Regions from separate parts of the Acetobacter ghanensis genome, predicted to be linked through region 1. Evidence: predicted binding sites of a transcription regulator. Region 1 holds the regulator's gene; the other holds the start of a gene.
What was found. The regulator HrcA, encoded in region 1, represses chaperone genes, less so after heat shock. The targets are predictions, from matches to a motif close to GTTNGCACTCNCNNNNNGNGAGTGCNAAC.
Positions count from the first base shown of each region.

Region 2: the regulator HrcA is predicted to act here: its motif matches at 2,627-2,655, upstream of groES (co-chaperone GroES).

Region 1 is NZ_LN609302.1:477,186-483,988, forward strand. Features, by position in the region: gene rdgB (RdgB/HAM1 family non-canonical purine NTP pyrophosphatase) at 1-168, opposite strand, end outside; gene rph (ribonuclease PH) at 165-899, opposite strand; gene hrcA (heat-inducible transcriptional repressor HrcA) at 1,023-2,096, shown strand; gene AGA_RS02345 (penicillin-binding protein 1A) at 2,210-4,933, shown strand; one part of gene prfB (peptide chain release factor 2) at 4,993-5,061, shown strand; one part of gene prfB (peptide chain release factor 2) at 5,063-6,124, shown strand; partial or broken gene AGA_RS02355 (energy transducer TonB) at 6,428-6,803, shown strand, end outside.
Region 2 is NZ_LN609302.1:2,190,403-2,197,205, forward strand. Features, by position in the region: gene AGA_RS10245 (ATP-dependent DNA helicase) at 1-1,501, shown strand, start outside; gene AGA_RS10250 (cold-shock protein) at 1,524-1,727, opposite strand; gene AGA_RS10255 (dienelactone hydrolase family protein) at 1,869-2,537, opposite strand; gene groES (co-chaperone GroES) at 2,750-3,043, shown strand; gene groL (chaperonin GroEL) at 3,096-4,736, shown strand; gene AGA_RS10270 (ammonium transporter) at 5,060-6,460, shown strand; gene arfB (alternative ribosome rescue aminoacyl-tRNA hydrolase ArfB) at 6,569-6,803, shown strand, end outside.

The DNA of each region.
Region 1 (6,803 bases):
GCCAGCAAAGGTTGTGGCGGTTTCTTCCGGTTCGGGCAGGTTCAGTTCCCCGGCGGAAAGAACGGTAATGCCAAATTCCGCCATAAGGGCGGAAAACTCGGCCAGCTTGCCAGCATTATGGGTGGCAAGCACCAGCCTGTCGCCGGATTTGAGGAGAGGTTGGGTCATGTCCTGCATTGCTCTGCTACGTTGACGGCGGTCAACTGGGCTTCAAACAGTTCGCCTGCACCTTTGCGGGCGAGGGCGAACAGGGTGTTAAAGGCGTCCTCCGCAAAGGGGGCGCTTTCTGCCGATGCCTGAATTTCCACAATACGGTGGTCGGCACTCAGCACAAAATTGGTGTCGGCCAAGGCGGCGCTATCTTCCGCATAGTCCAGATCCAGCACGGCACCTGCATTGGTTAACCCGCAGGATACGGCGGCGACCTGCCCGGTCAGGGGTATGCGTTGCAGCACACGGTTGGCTACCAGTTTGCCAAGGGCCAGCCGCAGGGCCACCCATGCGCCGGTAATCGAGGCGCAGCGCGTGCCGCCATCGGCGTTAAGCACGTCACAGTCCAGGGTGATGCAGATTTCGCCCAGCGCCTTGAGGTCCGTGACCGCACGGAGCGAACGGCCGATCAGGCGCTGGATTTCCTGCGTGCGGCCGGACTGTTTGCCCTTTGCCGCCTCACGCGGCCCGCGTGCATGGGTGGCGCGGGGCAACATGCCATATTCCGCCGTAACCCACCCGCTCCCCTTGCCGCGCAGGAATGGGGGCACGCGGCTTTCCACACTGGCGGTGCACAGCACCTCGGTGCCACCTACGCGGATAAGGGCAGAGCCTTCCGCATGGTGGGAAAAACCGGTCTCGATAATAATGGGGCGCATCTGCCCGGCCTCGCGGCCTGATGGACGCATGGTGCTGCTCCTGAAAAAAATGACAAAGGGTTGTGCCTGCACATAAAATGCTTTTGCCCGGAGTAAAACCGGCAATAAGCCGTTATAAACGCCTATCAGACCGCATGAAGGAGCTTTGTCACCATGAAGCGTGGCCTGCTGCCAGCCCAGGCGATGTTACCACCCGAGCTGGATGGACGCTCTGCGAACATCCTGCGCGAGCTGGTGGAAGAATATATGGCCAATGGCGAACCCGTGGGCTCGCGCACGCTTTCCCGCCGGTTGGGGCAACCGCTTTCTCCCGCCACAATCCGCAATGTTATGGTGTCTTTGACCGAGGCGGGCCTGCTGTTTTCCCCCCATACGTCCGCAGGACGTCTGCCAACGGAAAAGGGTTTGCGCCTGTTTGTGGACGGGCTGCTCCAGTTTGGCGCCCTGTCCGAGGAGGAGCAGAAGGTCATTGGCCACTCGCTGGAGGCCCGTGGTCGCTCCTTGCAGGACACACTGACCGAGGCATCCTCCCTGCTGGCCGGTATGTCAGACGCGGCGGGGCTGGTGGTGGCTCCAAAGGGAGAAGGCGGGATCAAGCACATAGAATTTGTGGCGCTGGGCGGTAATCGTGCGCTGGTTATTCTGGTTGGGGCAGATGGGCATGTGGAAAACCGGGTGATTGAAATTCCGCCCGGCACCCCACCCTCTGCTCTGGTGGAAGCCGCCAATTACCTGAATGCCCGCGCCATGGGTGCGTCCCTGCCAGATCTGCGCCACCGCGTGGGTACGGAAATGAGCGAAAACCGCACGGTCCTGAACAGCCTGACAGCCGAGGTGGTGGAAAGTGGTCTGGCCATATGGAACGGGGACCGGGGAGAAAGTGGCGGCACACTGATTGTGCGGGGCCAGTCTCGTCTGTTGGCCGATGTGGATGGGCAGGAGCGTCTTGCCGCCATCCAGACTCTTTTTGACCGGCTGGAAGCGCAGGAAACCATGTTACGCCTGCTGGAACTGGTCGAAAGTTCTGAGGGTGTGCGGATTTTTATTGGAGCGGAAAGCGGATTGTTCGGGGCAACCGGCATGTCTGTTGTCATGGCGCCAGCGCGGAATGAGGCAAACAGGATTGTGGGCGCCATAGGCGTTATTGGCCCTACGCGCATCAATTACGGGCGGGTAGTGCCGGTTGTGGATTATACCGCACGGATATTGGGTGACCTGCTTGGCTAGGCAAAACGCCAGAGCAGGGAGAGGTTGGGGCACAGGTCGGAATTCCGCCATGATTGTAAAGAGAATGGTGATGGCGAGGAGACGACAGGAGATGGGAATGGTAAAGGACCGGTATGACACGCACTCCACCTTCTGGTGATCCGGATTCCTCCCGGCACGATCGGGACAACACACAGTCTTTTCCCCTGCGCAGGCCTCGCTTCCGCCAATGGCGTATGTTGCTTGGCACGGCTGCGGCTGTACTGCTGGTAGGGAGTGCTGGCGGTGCGGTAGTTGTGTGGTCGCAGTACCAGAGCATTGTGGCTGACCTGCCAACGGTCGATGGCCTGCGTTCCTATCAGCCGCCGGTTATGAGCCGCCTGTATGCGGGGGATGACCAGCTTGTGGCCGAACTGGCCGACGAACGGCGTATATTTGTGCCGTCCAACGCCATTCCCGACCGGGTTAAAAATGCATTTATCGCGGCAGAAGACCAGAAGTTCTGGACCCACAAAGGGGTAGACCCAGCCGCTATTATCCGCGCGGGGCTGACTGACCTTACGCGGGATAAGGGGCGTAGGCCCATTGGGGCGTCCACCATTACGCAGCAGGTTGCGCGCGTTATGTTGCTGGGCACCAATGCCGTCTCGTTCAAGCGCAAGGCCAAGGAAGCGTTTCTGGCCATGCGTATTGAGCAGGTTCTGCCCAAGGAAAAAATTCTCGAAATCTATCTGAACGAAATTTATCTGGGTAACGGCGCGTATGGCATTGGGGCCGCCGCTCAGACGTACTTCAACAAACCGCTGGACCAACTGGACAACGCAGAGGCTGCCTTTTTGGCGGCGTTGCCCAAGTCGCCCACCAACTACAACCCCGTCCGTTTCCCCGATGCCGCTCGTGGCCGGCGGAACTGGGTGCTGGAACGCATGGCGGATGTAGGGGCCATTACGCAGGATGACGCCCGGTTGGCCGAGGCCGAACCTCTGACCACCACGAGCTTTTCCCGGCCCGGCCCGGCACCCGGCTCCGAATGGTTTGCGGAGGAAGTGCGGCGCCAACTGCTGGAGCGGTATGGTCAGGACGTGACCATGCAGGGGGGGCTGGATGTGCATACCAGTCTGGACCTGCCCTTGCAGCGTGCGGCCCAGTCCATTCTACAACAGGGGCTTATGGCGTATGACCGCCAGCACCGTGGCTGGCATGGCCCTGTAACTCATCTGTCCACGCCTCCCGTTCTCTCGCAGGAGGAATGGGTGCGGGCGCTGCGCACGGCAAGTGCTCCGGCGGGTATGCTGGACCAGTGGCGTCTGGCCATTGTTCTGGATGGGAACAAGGGGCAGGTCGGCTGGCTGGAAGGCAGTGTAGTCCGCCGGAACATGGCACAGGGTGGGGAAGCCCATACGGGCCAGATCCAGCAAAAGGATATGGCGTGGGTCCGCCGCTCCCGCCCCCTGCGTACCGGGGATATTGTTATGGTCGAGCCCCAGACCGGGCAGTCTGTTGTGGCGCTCATGCAGATTCCGGTGGTGGAGGGGGCCATTGTGACCATGAACGCCCGGACCGGGCGTGTTATGGCGCTGGTGGGTGGCTGGTCTTTTCAGGCATCGCAGTTCGACCGGGCAACACAGGCGTTGCGTCAGCCGGGGTCATCCTTCAAACCGTTTGTTTATTTGCAGGCCATGGAGCAGGGCATATCGCCATCTCAGGAGTTTGATGATTCTCCTGTGTCCTATGGCACATGGCATCCGAATAACTACGAAAAAGACTTCTGGGGCCCCACGTCCCTGCATGATGCGCTGCGTGAATCGCGCAACCTTGTGACCATTCGTCTTGCGGCCCATCTGGGTATGAACACGGTGGCGGATACGGCCATCAAGCTTGGGCTGGTGGACAGTATGCCCCATGTGCTGCCTGCGGCACTGGGCGCGGTTGAAACAACCGTGCTGAAGGAAGCAGGCGCCTATGCGGCCCTCGCCGCCGGAGGGCGCAGGATTACCCCAACCCTGATTGACGATGTGCAGGACCGGGACGGGCATGTTATCTGGCGGCCCGCTAATGGGCTGTCTCTGGTCTCTGCTGCGTCTTTGGCCAATGAGGCAGGTGCCGCAACGGCTGCGCAGCCGGTTGGGGTGGATGCCGTTCATCCGGATGCCCCGCAGGGTAAGGCGGGTGCTCCGGCACCCGCTGCACCTGCCCAGCCTGCCGTTGTTGTGCTGACCCCCGATGACCTGCCCGCCTTGCGTGATGACAGGCCAAGAGCCGCATCCGAGCAAAGTGCATTTCAGATTACGACCATGTTGCAGGATGTCATTCGCCGTGGCACGGGCGTACGTGCGGGTGAAGGCATAGATGTGCCCGTAGCGGGTAAGACGGGCACCAGCCAGAACTTTAACGATGCCTGGTTTGCTGGGTACACGCCGGAACTGGTTACGGTGGTCTGGGTTGGGTTTGATACGCCACAGTCCCTCGGTCGGAACGAGACTGGGGGCGCTATTGCAGGCCCCCTGTGGAACAAGGTGATGAAAACCGCACTCAAGGACCAGCCAAAGCTGGACTTTGCCGCCCCCGATGGGGTGACGCTGGTCAGTTACGATACCGGCCGTGGTGTTGCGATTGATGCGTTCAAGGACGGGCAGCTCCCCGGCGTGAGTGCCAACCTGTTGAGCAACGTGGAGGCCCAGCAGTTGACGGCGGCCGATACGGGGGCGGAAAACATGCCGGATTCGGAAAGCGATATGGCGGCCAGCGCCAATGGGTCTGGCCCGCAGGGTGCTGGTGCTGCCAGCCCGGCGGAAGGGGGGAGTACGCAGGCTCCTGCACCTTCTGGGGGTGACATTGGCATGGGCGGCCTTTATTGAAGGCCGCTTGAAGCGGAATAAGATGACAATTTCCAGCAAGTAGATGGAGAACAGGCCCGATGTCTGCCGAGACAGAAGCCCTTAACGAGCAGATCAAGCAGTCCGTAGCGCTGCTGAGGAGGCATCTTTAACTGGGATGTCGCTGAAGCCCGCCTTGCGGAACTGAACAACCAGGCAGAAGACCCAGACCTGTGGAACAACCCTGAAGCCGCGCAGAAAATGATGCGTGAACGTACGCTTCTGGCCAACCAGATTGAGGGTGTGCAGGCGCTGGAAGCCAACGTGCGTGATACGTCGGAACTGATCGAACTGGCCGAAGCCGAAGGGGATACCGATCTGGTGTCCGAAGGTATGGCCAGTCTGCGCGCTCTGGCGGAGGAAGCCAAACGGCGGGAAATTGAAAGTCTCCTTTCGGGCGAGGCGGATAGCAACGACTGTTATCTGGAAGTCAACGCAGGGGCAGGTGGCACGGAGGCGCAGGACTGGGCCGAGATGATGCTGCGCATGTACACCCGTTGGGCCGAGGCGCACAATTACAAGGTGACGCTGATTGAAAGCTCGGAAGGGGAACAGGCCGGCCTCAAGTCTGCCACCATTCTGGTCTCCGGCCCCAATGCCTATGGCTGGCTGAAGACCGAAGCCGGTGTGCACCGCCTTGTGCGTATTTCTCCATTTGATGCCGCGGCTCGTCGCCAGACGTCCTTTGCATCGGTCTGGGTTTACCCAGTTATTGATGATTCAATTGAAATTGAAATCAATGACGCAGATCTGAAGGTGGACACTTTCCGTGCTTCAGGTGCTGGTGGTCAGCACGTGAACAAAACGGATTCCGCCATCCGTATTACGCATATGCCCACGGGCATTGTGGTGGCGTGTCAGACGGACCGGTCCCAGCACAGAAACCGTGCTACGGCCATGCAGATGTTGCGGGCGCGCCTGTATGAGGCGGAACTGCAACGGCGTGAGGCCGCAGCGGCGGAAGCCGAAGCCGCCAAGACCGATATTGGCTGGGGGCATCAGATCCGTTCGTACGTTCTGGCCCCGTACCAGATGGTCAAGGATCTGCGTACGAATGTTGAAACCGGCAACCCCGATGCGGTGCTGGATGGTGATCTGGACGCCTTTATGGCGGCCGCTCTGGCCATGCGCGTTGGGGCTACCCGCTCGGAGGCCAGTGCTAGCGCACAGTAGTTTATGGCTGTTTGATCCACCCGGTTTTGGCTGGGGAAAAAACAAAGGCGGCCTCCGTAAAGAAGGCCGCCTTTTTCTTTTGTGCAGGACATTTAAGATCATAAAGTTCAGATGCAAACATTTCTCATATAACCTGCTTGACATCTGCCGTGCCAGATTGCCCAATCAATGCAATGGATAAAAGGCAGGCCGTGAGGCGTGTCAGGTTGGGCCAGAGAGGCCAGACAGAATTCCTGAATGTTTTCGTGACTGAAAACAGGACAGAGGTTGTCTGTTCTGGCGGTCTAAAAAGGGAGGGCCAAAATGAGTAACCCTGAGCAGCAGCCAGGTTCGGCAAAGTATGCCTTTCGGGCAAGTGCTGCTGTTGGTGTCATTGCGTTCCTGGTCGTGCTTCTGATGCACGTTCTGGGCATATGGGGGCTGATGTACGGAATGGGCAACGGCGAGAGCCTGCCACCACCACCCAAGCCGCCCATTCAGACGCGCATTCTGCCGCCACCCCCGCCGCCTCCGCCACCTCCTCCGCCGCCACCCCCGCCGCCGGTCATGACGGTGCCGCCGCCGCCGTTTATTCCGCCGCCAAAGATTGAGGTGCCACCGCCACCCAAGCCACCCATGAAGCACGTGGCCCGCACGCCGCCCAAGCAGCCATCGGCCCCGCCGACCCAGACTGCCAAGG
Region 2 (6,803 bases), 950 kb from region 1:
CCGCTCCCGCGCAAGAGGACTTAAGCGCAGGCTGGATGATCTGGTCGTAGGCCACCCCAAGCTGGAAAATCCGCTGGATGCCGCCCTGCTGGCTGCTACCGCTCTGCCCGCTCCGGGTTGGTCCACCCGTCTGGGACCGGACAATATCAATACCCCACCTCCCCCCGACCCGGCGGACCTGAGCAGCCTGTTCCCGCCGGAACCTCCGGCTGAACAACCAGTGATGGAAAACCCGACAGAGGCGTTCCTGCGTTTGCTGCGCCAGCAGGTTATGGCCCGCACGGCCGAGGGTGGCAAACAGTCCATTCATACGGCTATGGAATGTGACCTGCACCCTCTGGTGCCAGAAATGGCAGAATCTGGCCAACAACTTGCCCGTGCCCTTGGTCGCATTGTGGAGCCCCTGCGCACCTTGGCAGAACGCCTACATGCCCGGCTTGAAGACGACGCCGATGCGCTGGATGCCACCACACGGGGGCGCATAGAGGCCATGACCCGCGCCCTACGCCGCCGCGCCATATCCCGCCTTGATGCGTGGATTACCATGCTTGCCGCGCTGGACCAGCCGCCTGAGCCGGGCAGCACGCCTGCGCATGTGCATTTTATCCGTCTGGAACGGCGCGAAAAACAGCGCATGAACGAATATGATGTTGGGCTGTACCGCCACTGGCTGGACCCGACCATTCCTTTTGCCGGGATTATGGCCGTGCCCGCGCAGGGTATGCTCATGACCTCCGCCACCCTACGGGACCAGCAGGGCGGCACAAACGATAGTGATGAAGCAGAAATTGCGTGGGAGGCGGCGGAAGCCCGTACGGGGGCCAACCACTTCCCCTCCCCGGCCCTACGTGCCAGCCTCGCCAGCCCGTTTGATTACGCGCGGCAGACACGTGCGTTTATTGTCACGGATGTGGACAACAGCAGTATTGTGGATTTGTCCGCCGCGTTCCGCACGCTTTTCCAGTCATCCGGCGGTGGTGGGCTTGGCCTGTTTACCGCCATATCCCGCCTACGCGGAGTGTATGACCGTATAGCCCCAACGCTGGAGCAGGAAGGATTGCCCCTTTACGCCCAGCATGTGGACGCGATGGACAACAACACGCTGGTCGATATTTTCCGCACCGAGGAACATGCCTGCCTGCTTGGCACAGACGCCATGCGGGATGGGGTGGATGTGCCGGGCAATGCCCTGCGTCTGGTTGTGTTTGAGCGCGTGCCATGGCCCCGGCCGGATATTCTTCACCGTGAGCGGCGTATTCATTTATCAGGTGGAGACCCAAAAGGGTTTGATGACCGCATAGCCCGGCTGCGGCTGCGGCAGGCTTTCGGCCGGCTGATTCGCCGACAGTCAGACCGGGGGGTGTTTGTCCTGCTGGACCGGCGCACACCCACACGCCTGTTAAGCGCCTTCCCCAATGGGGTGGCCGTAGAACGGTGTGGCCTGGCGCAAACAGCGCGCCAGATCACCGCCTTTCTGGCAGAGCAGGGCAGCCAGACATGACCACCCCGACCCCACGACCGCTTTAGAGCGGCTTGAGGTTGGTAGCAGCCTGCTTGCCGCGTTCCTCCACCATGTCGTAGGACAGTTTCTGCCCATCATTCAACGCGCGCAGACCGGCTGCCTGTACAGCGGTAATATGCACAAACACGTCTTTTCCTCCATCATCGGGGGCAATAAAACCAAACCCTTTGGTGGCGTTGAACCATTTAACGGTACCTGTCGACATGAGCGAAGTCATCCTTATTTCGGCCAGTTACTCCTCCAGCACACGACGTGCCACGAGGAGAAAAACCATTCTCCCCCATGACCGGGGCTGCTTGTCAATCAGAATTGAGATCGCACCCTAATTTCATCTCCCTCTCAGAGCTTACGGATTGAGGGTACTTTTAAGGAACGCGATGCTGCGTTCCTGTGCCTGCAAAAAGGCCTGAGCGTTGTAAGATGCGCGCTCCTCACAGCCAAAACCATGCTCCGCGCCATCGTAAACATACAGTTCGAGCTCTGGATGAGCCGCACGAATGGCAGCAACATCAGTGTGGGGGATACTGGTATCCTGCTCACCAAAATGTAATTGCACGGGGCAGCGCGGAGTCTCGTTACAGTGGGCGGCAATGCCGCCACCGTACCAGCTTACCGCTGCTGCAAAATCATCCGTGTGGGTTGCGGCCTCCCACGCCAGAGTCCCACCCCAGCAGTATCCGATAACCCCGACTTTGCGGGCATTCAGGGCTTTGGCTGCGGCCTGAATATCCAGCAGGGTCTTGGCCAATGGAATTTGCGCACGCAGGGCCAGCCCTTTCTGCACACCATCGGTTGTATAATCCAACTCCACATCCCGCTCCACGCGGTCAAACAGAGCGGGCGCGATGACATGAAAGCCAGCCTGCGCAAAACGGTCGCAAACCTTGCGGATATGGTGGTTCACGCCAAAAATTTCCTGCAGCACCACAAGCGCATACGGATGCGCGCTCCGCTCTGTTTCCCATGCAGCAAAATGGTGCCCGTCCGCGGCCTGAAGTGTCCGAATCTGTCCCATGTTCAATCTCCTTGTCTGGGATGAAGTTAAAACAAAAAGAAACTGTTCCCCATTCCTTGACTCACCCTATGGGCATACCTACTTTCTGCCTTGGCACTCCTGATAGCGGAGTGCTAACGCGACGCGGCGTTATGTTACGCGCGGTTCAAACGGGTGGCGTTGCTTTCTGACAAAGGGCGCCATCACAGCAAATGAATGTGGAGTGATCCATAATGACGAAGTTTCGTCCCTTACACGACCGGGTAGTTGTACGTCGCCTTGAAGGTGAACAGAAGACTGCTGGTGGCATCATCATTCCTGACACGGCAAAAGAAAAGCCGATGGAAGGCGAAGTGGTCGCAGTGGGTGCGGGTGCCCGTAACGAGCAGGGTCAGGTTGTGGCGCTTGATGTCAAGGCCGGTGACCGCGTTCTGTTCGGCAAGTGGTCCGGCACGGAAGTGAAGATCGACGGCGAAGAGCTGCTGATCATGAAGGAAAGCGACATTCTGGGCATTGTTGCAGCCTGATCCGCTCTGATCCGACCGTAAATTTACAAAAGATCTTCACAGGAGAAATTCAATGGCTGCCAAAGACGTAAAGTTTGGTGCAGACGCACGCCAGCGCATGCTGCGCGGTGTGGACATTCTGGCTGATGCCGTAAAGGTAACGCTGGGTCCCAAAGGCCGTAACGTTGTTCTGGACAAGAGCTTCGGCGCACCGCGCATCACCAAGGACGGCGTTTCCGTCGCCAAGGAAATCGAACTGGCTGATAAGTTCGAAAACATGGGCGCACAGATGCTGCGCGAAGTGGCCTCCAAGACCAATGATGTGGCTGGTGACGGCACCACGACTGCAACCGTGCTGGCTCAGGCCATTGTGCGCGAAGGCCTGAAGGCTGTTGCAGCTGGCATGAACCCGATGGACCTCAAACGCGGCGTGGACAAGGCCGTTTCTGTGGTTATCGAGGAACTGAAGAAGAACGCCAAAAAGGTTACCACCCCGGCGGAAACCGCTCAGGTTGGTACCATCTCTGCCAACGGTGAATCCGAAATCGGCAAGATGATCTCCGAAGCCATGCAGAAAGTTGGCTCCGAAGGCGTTATCACCGTTGAAGAAGCCAAGCACTTCCAGACCGAACTGGACGTGGTTGAAGGCATGCAGTTCGACCGTGGCTACATCTCTCCGTACTTCGTGACGAACCCGGAAAAGATGACGGCCGATCTGGAAAACCCCTACATCCTGATCCATGAAAAGAAGCTGTCTTCTCTTCAGCCGATCCTGCCGCTGCTGGAATCCGTTGTTCAGTCCGGCCGTCCGCTGCTGATCATTGCGGAAGATGTTGATGGCGAAGCGCTGGCAACCCTGGTTGTCAACAAGCTGCGCGGTGGCCTCAAGATTGCTGCTGTCAAGGCTCCGGGCTTCGGTGACCGCCGCAAAGCCATGCTGGAAGACATCGCTATCCTGACCGGTGGTCAGGTCATCAGCGAAGACCTCGGCATTAAGCTGGAAACGGTTACGCTGAACATGCTTGGCACCGCCAAGAAAGTTCACATCGACAAAGAAAACACGACCATTGTTGACGGTGCTGGCAACAGCGACGACATCAAGGGCCGCGTCAAGCAGATCCGTGCGCAGATCGAAGAAACGTCCTCTGACTACGACCGCGAAAAGCTGCAGGAACGTCTGGCCAAACTGGCTGGCGGTGTTGCCGTGATCCGCGTTGGTGGTTCCACGGAAGTGGAAGTGAAAGAACGCAAGGACCGCGTGGACGACGCTCTGCACGCAACCCGCGCTGCGGTTGAAGAAGGCATTGTTCCCGGTGGTGGCACGGCTCTGGCCCGCGCAACCAAGGCTCTTGCCAACCTGCACTACCACAACGACGACCAGCGCGTTGGTGGCAGCATCATCCTGCGCGCCCTGCAGGCTCCTCTGCGCCAGATCGCCCTGAATGCGGGTGAAGACGGTGCTGTGGTTGCCAACAAGGTGCTGGAAAACGACAACTACAACTTCGGGTTCGACGCACAGGCTGGCGAATACAAGAACCTGGTTGAAGCTGGTATTATTGACCCGGCCAAGGTTGTCCGTACTGCTCTGCAGGATGCAGCCTCCGTTGCTGGTCTGCTGATCACCACGGAAGCCATGGTTGCAGAACGCCCTGAAAAGAAGGCTGCCCCTGCTGGCGGTCCTGACATGGGCGGCATGGGTGGCATGGACTTCTAAGTCACCCAGACCGGATTTTGAGGGTGTTGGGGTAACTGGCTCGTCCAGAAGCCCCAACCTCCTACAAAATACGCTTAAGGGCGTGCCGACCTCCGGGTGGGCACGCCCTTTTTGCTTTTTGGGGCATTATGCCGCCCGTAAACAGCACCCCTGCTTTTTTGATGGCTTTTTTAGGACATAATCCGGATTGTGAAACAATTCGGCATCAAACCGGATTGCCTCTTTAGTCATTTCGGAATAGATACGATAAGATTAGGCCCATCGCTCCTTACACGAATCTGGCGAGCGTCAATGGCTGCGTATTTTAAGGAGAACGCATCATCATGTCAGCGCGACCCTTCCTAGCTGTCAATCCGGCGAGAGGTCCTGCCATTCGCAAGACTGCGGCTGTTCTGACAGCCTGTCTTGTAGCCGCTCTTGGCTGCACACAGGCTTATGCCGCAGATGCCCCCCCACCCATAGATACGGGCGATACGGCATGGATGCTCACCAGCACCGCACTTGTGCTGATGATGACCATTCCCGGCCTTGCGCTGTTCTATGCAGGCATGGTGCGTAAGAAAAACGTGCTGGCCACGCTTATGCAGTCCTTTGCACTGTGTTGCATCATGTCCATTGTGTGGATGGTCGCGGGATACTCCCTCGCCTTCACGACCGGGTCGCCGTGGATTGGCGGATTCTCCCGCCTGTTTCTCAACGGCATTGGCGCACATATCCACAACGGGGCCGATGTTGGCTTTACCATTGGTGCGGACTCCCCCAACGCATCAACCATGACCATCCCTGAGAGCATCTTCATGATGTTCCAGATGACCTTCGCCATCATTACCCCCGCGCTGATCTCCGGCGCGTATGCCGAGCGCATGAAGTTCAGCGCCATGTGCGTGTTCTCCATCCTGTGGTCCCTCATCGTGTATGCCCCCATTGCCCACTGGGTCTGGAGCCCGATTGGCTGGCTGGCCGGGCTTGGCACGGCTGACTTTGCCGGTGGCACGGTTGTGCATATTAACGCCGGTGTGGCCGGGCTGGTCTGCGCTCTGGTGCTTGGCCGCCGCAAAGGCTACGGGCAGGATGACCTCTCCCCCTTCAACCTGACATACGCTGTTATTGGTGCGGCTCTGCTGTGGGTTGGCTGGTTCGGCTTTAACGCAGGTTCGGCTGTTGGTGCTAACGGGCGTGCAGGCATGGCCATGGCAGCTACCCAGATTGCCGCTGCCGGTGCTGGTGTCTCCTGGATGCTGGTTGAATGGCTGCGTTCGGGCAAACCGACCGTTCTGGGTGTGATCTCCGGTGCTGTTGGTGGGCTGGTTGCCATTACCCCTGCCGCTGGCTTTGTGCTGCCGGGCAGTGCGCTGGTTATTGGCCTGATTACCGGCGTTGTCTGCTACTGGGGCGCCACCTCCCTGAAGCACATGATGGGCTATGATGACAGTCTGGATGCCTTTGGCGTGCACGGCGTGGGTGGTATTGTTGGGGCTCTGCTGACCGGTCTGCTGGCTTATGGTCCGCTCTCCGCCACGGATTCCAACCCCACTGGCATTGTTGGCTCCCTGCACCAGCTGATGATCCAGACCGAAGCGGTTATCGTGACAATCGTATGGTGTGGTATCGCGTCCTTTATCATCCTCAAGGTTATTGATCTGGTGATCGGGCTGCGCGTAACGGCTGATCAGGAACTGGAAGGGCTGGATATGTCCCTGCATGGTGAGCGGATCAACAACTGATCCCCTTCACCTGACCCTTCTGCAAAAAGCCTCCGTGCCATAAACACGGAGGCTTTTTTTATGGGTGGCAGCCACGCGCCACCATGCAAACCATGCTATGCCTCAGCTATGGCCATATCGATCCTTCCCGCGCTGTCCCTCTCTGAATCCGAACTGGAGGTCAGTTACATTCTGGCATCCGGCCCCGGTGGGCAGAACGTCAACAAGGTCGCCACAGCCGCGCAACTGCGGTTTGATGCCGCACGCTCTCCCTCCCTGCCAGAACGGGTGCGGTCACGCCTGTTGGAGCTGGCGGGGTCCAGAGCCACGCGGGACGGCGTGATTGTGATTACGGCAAGGCGTT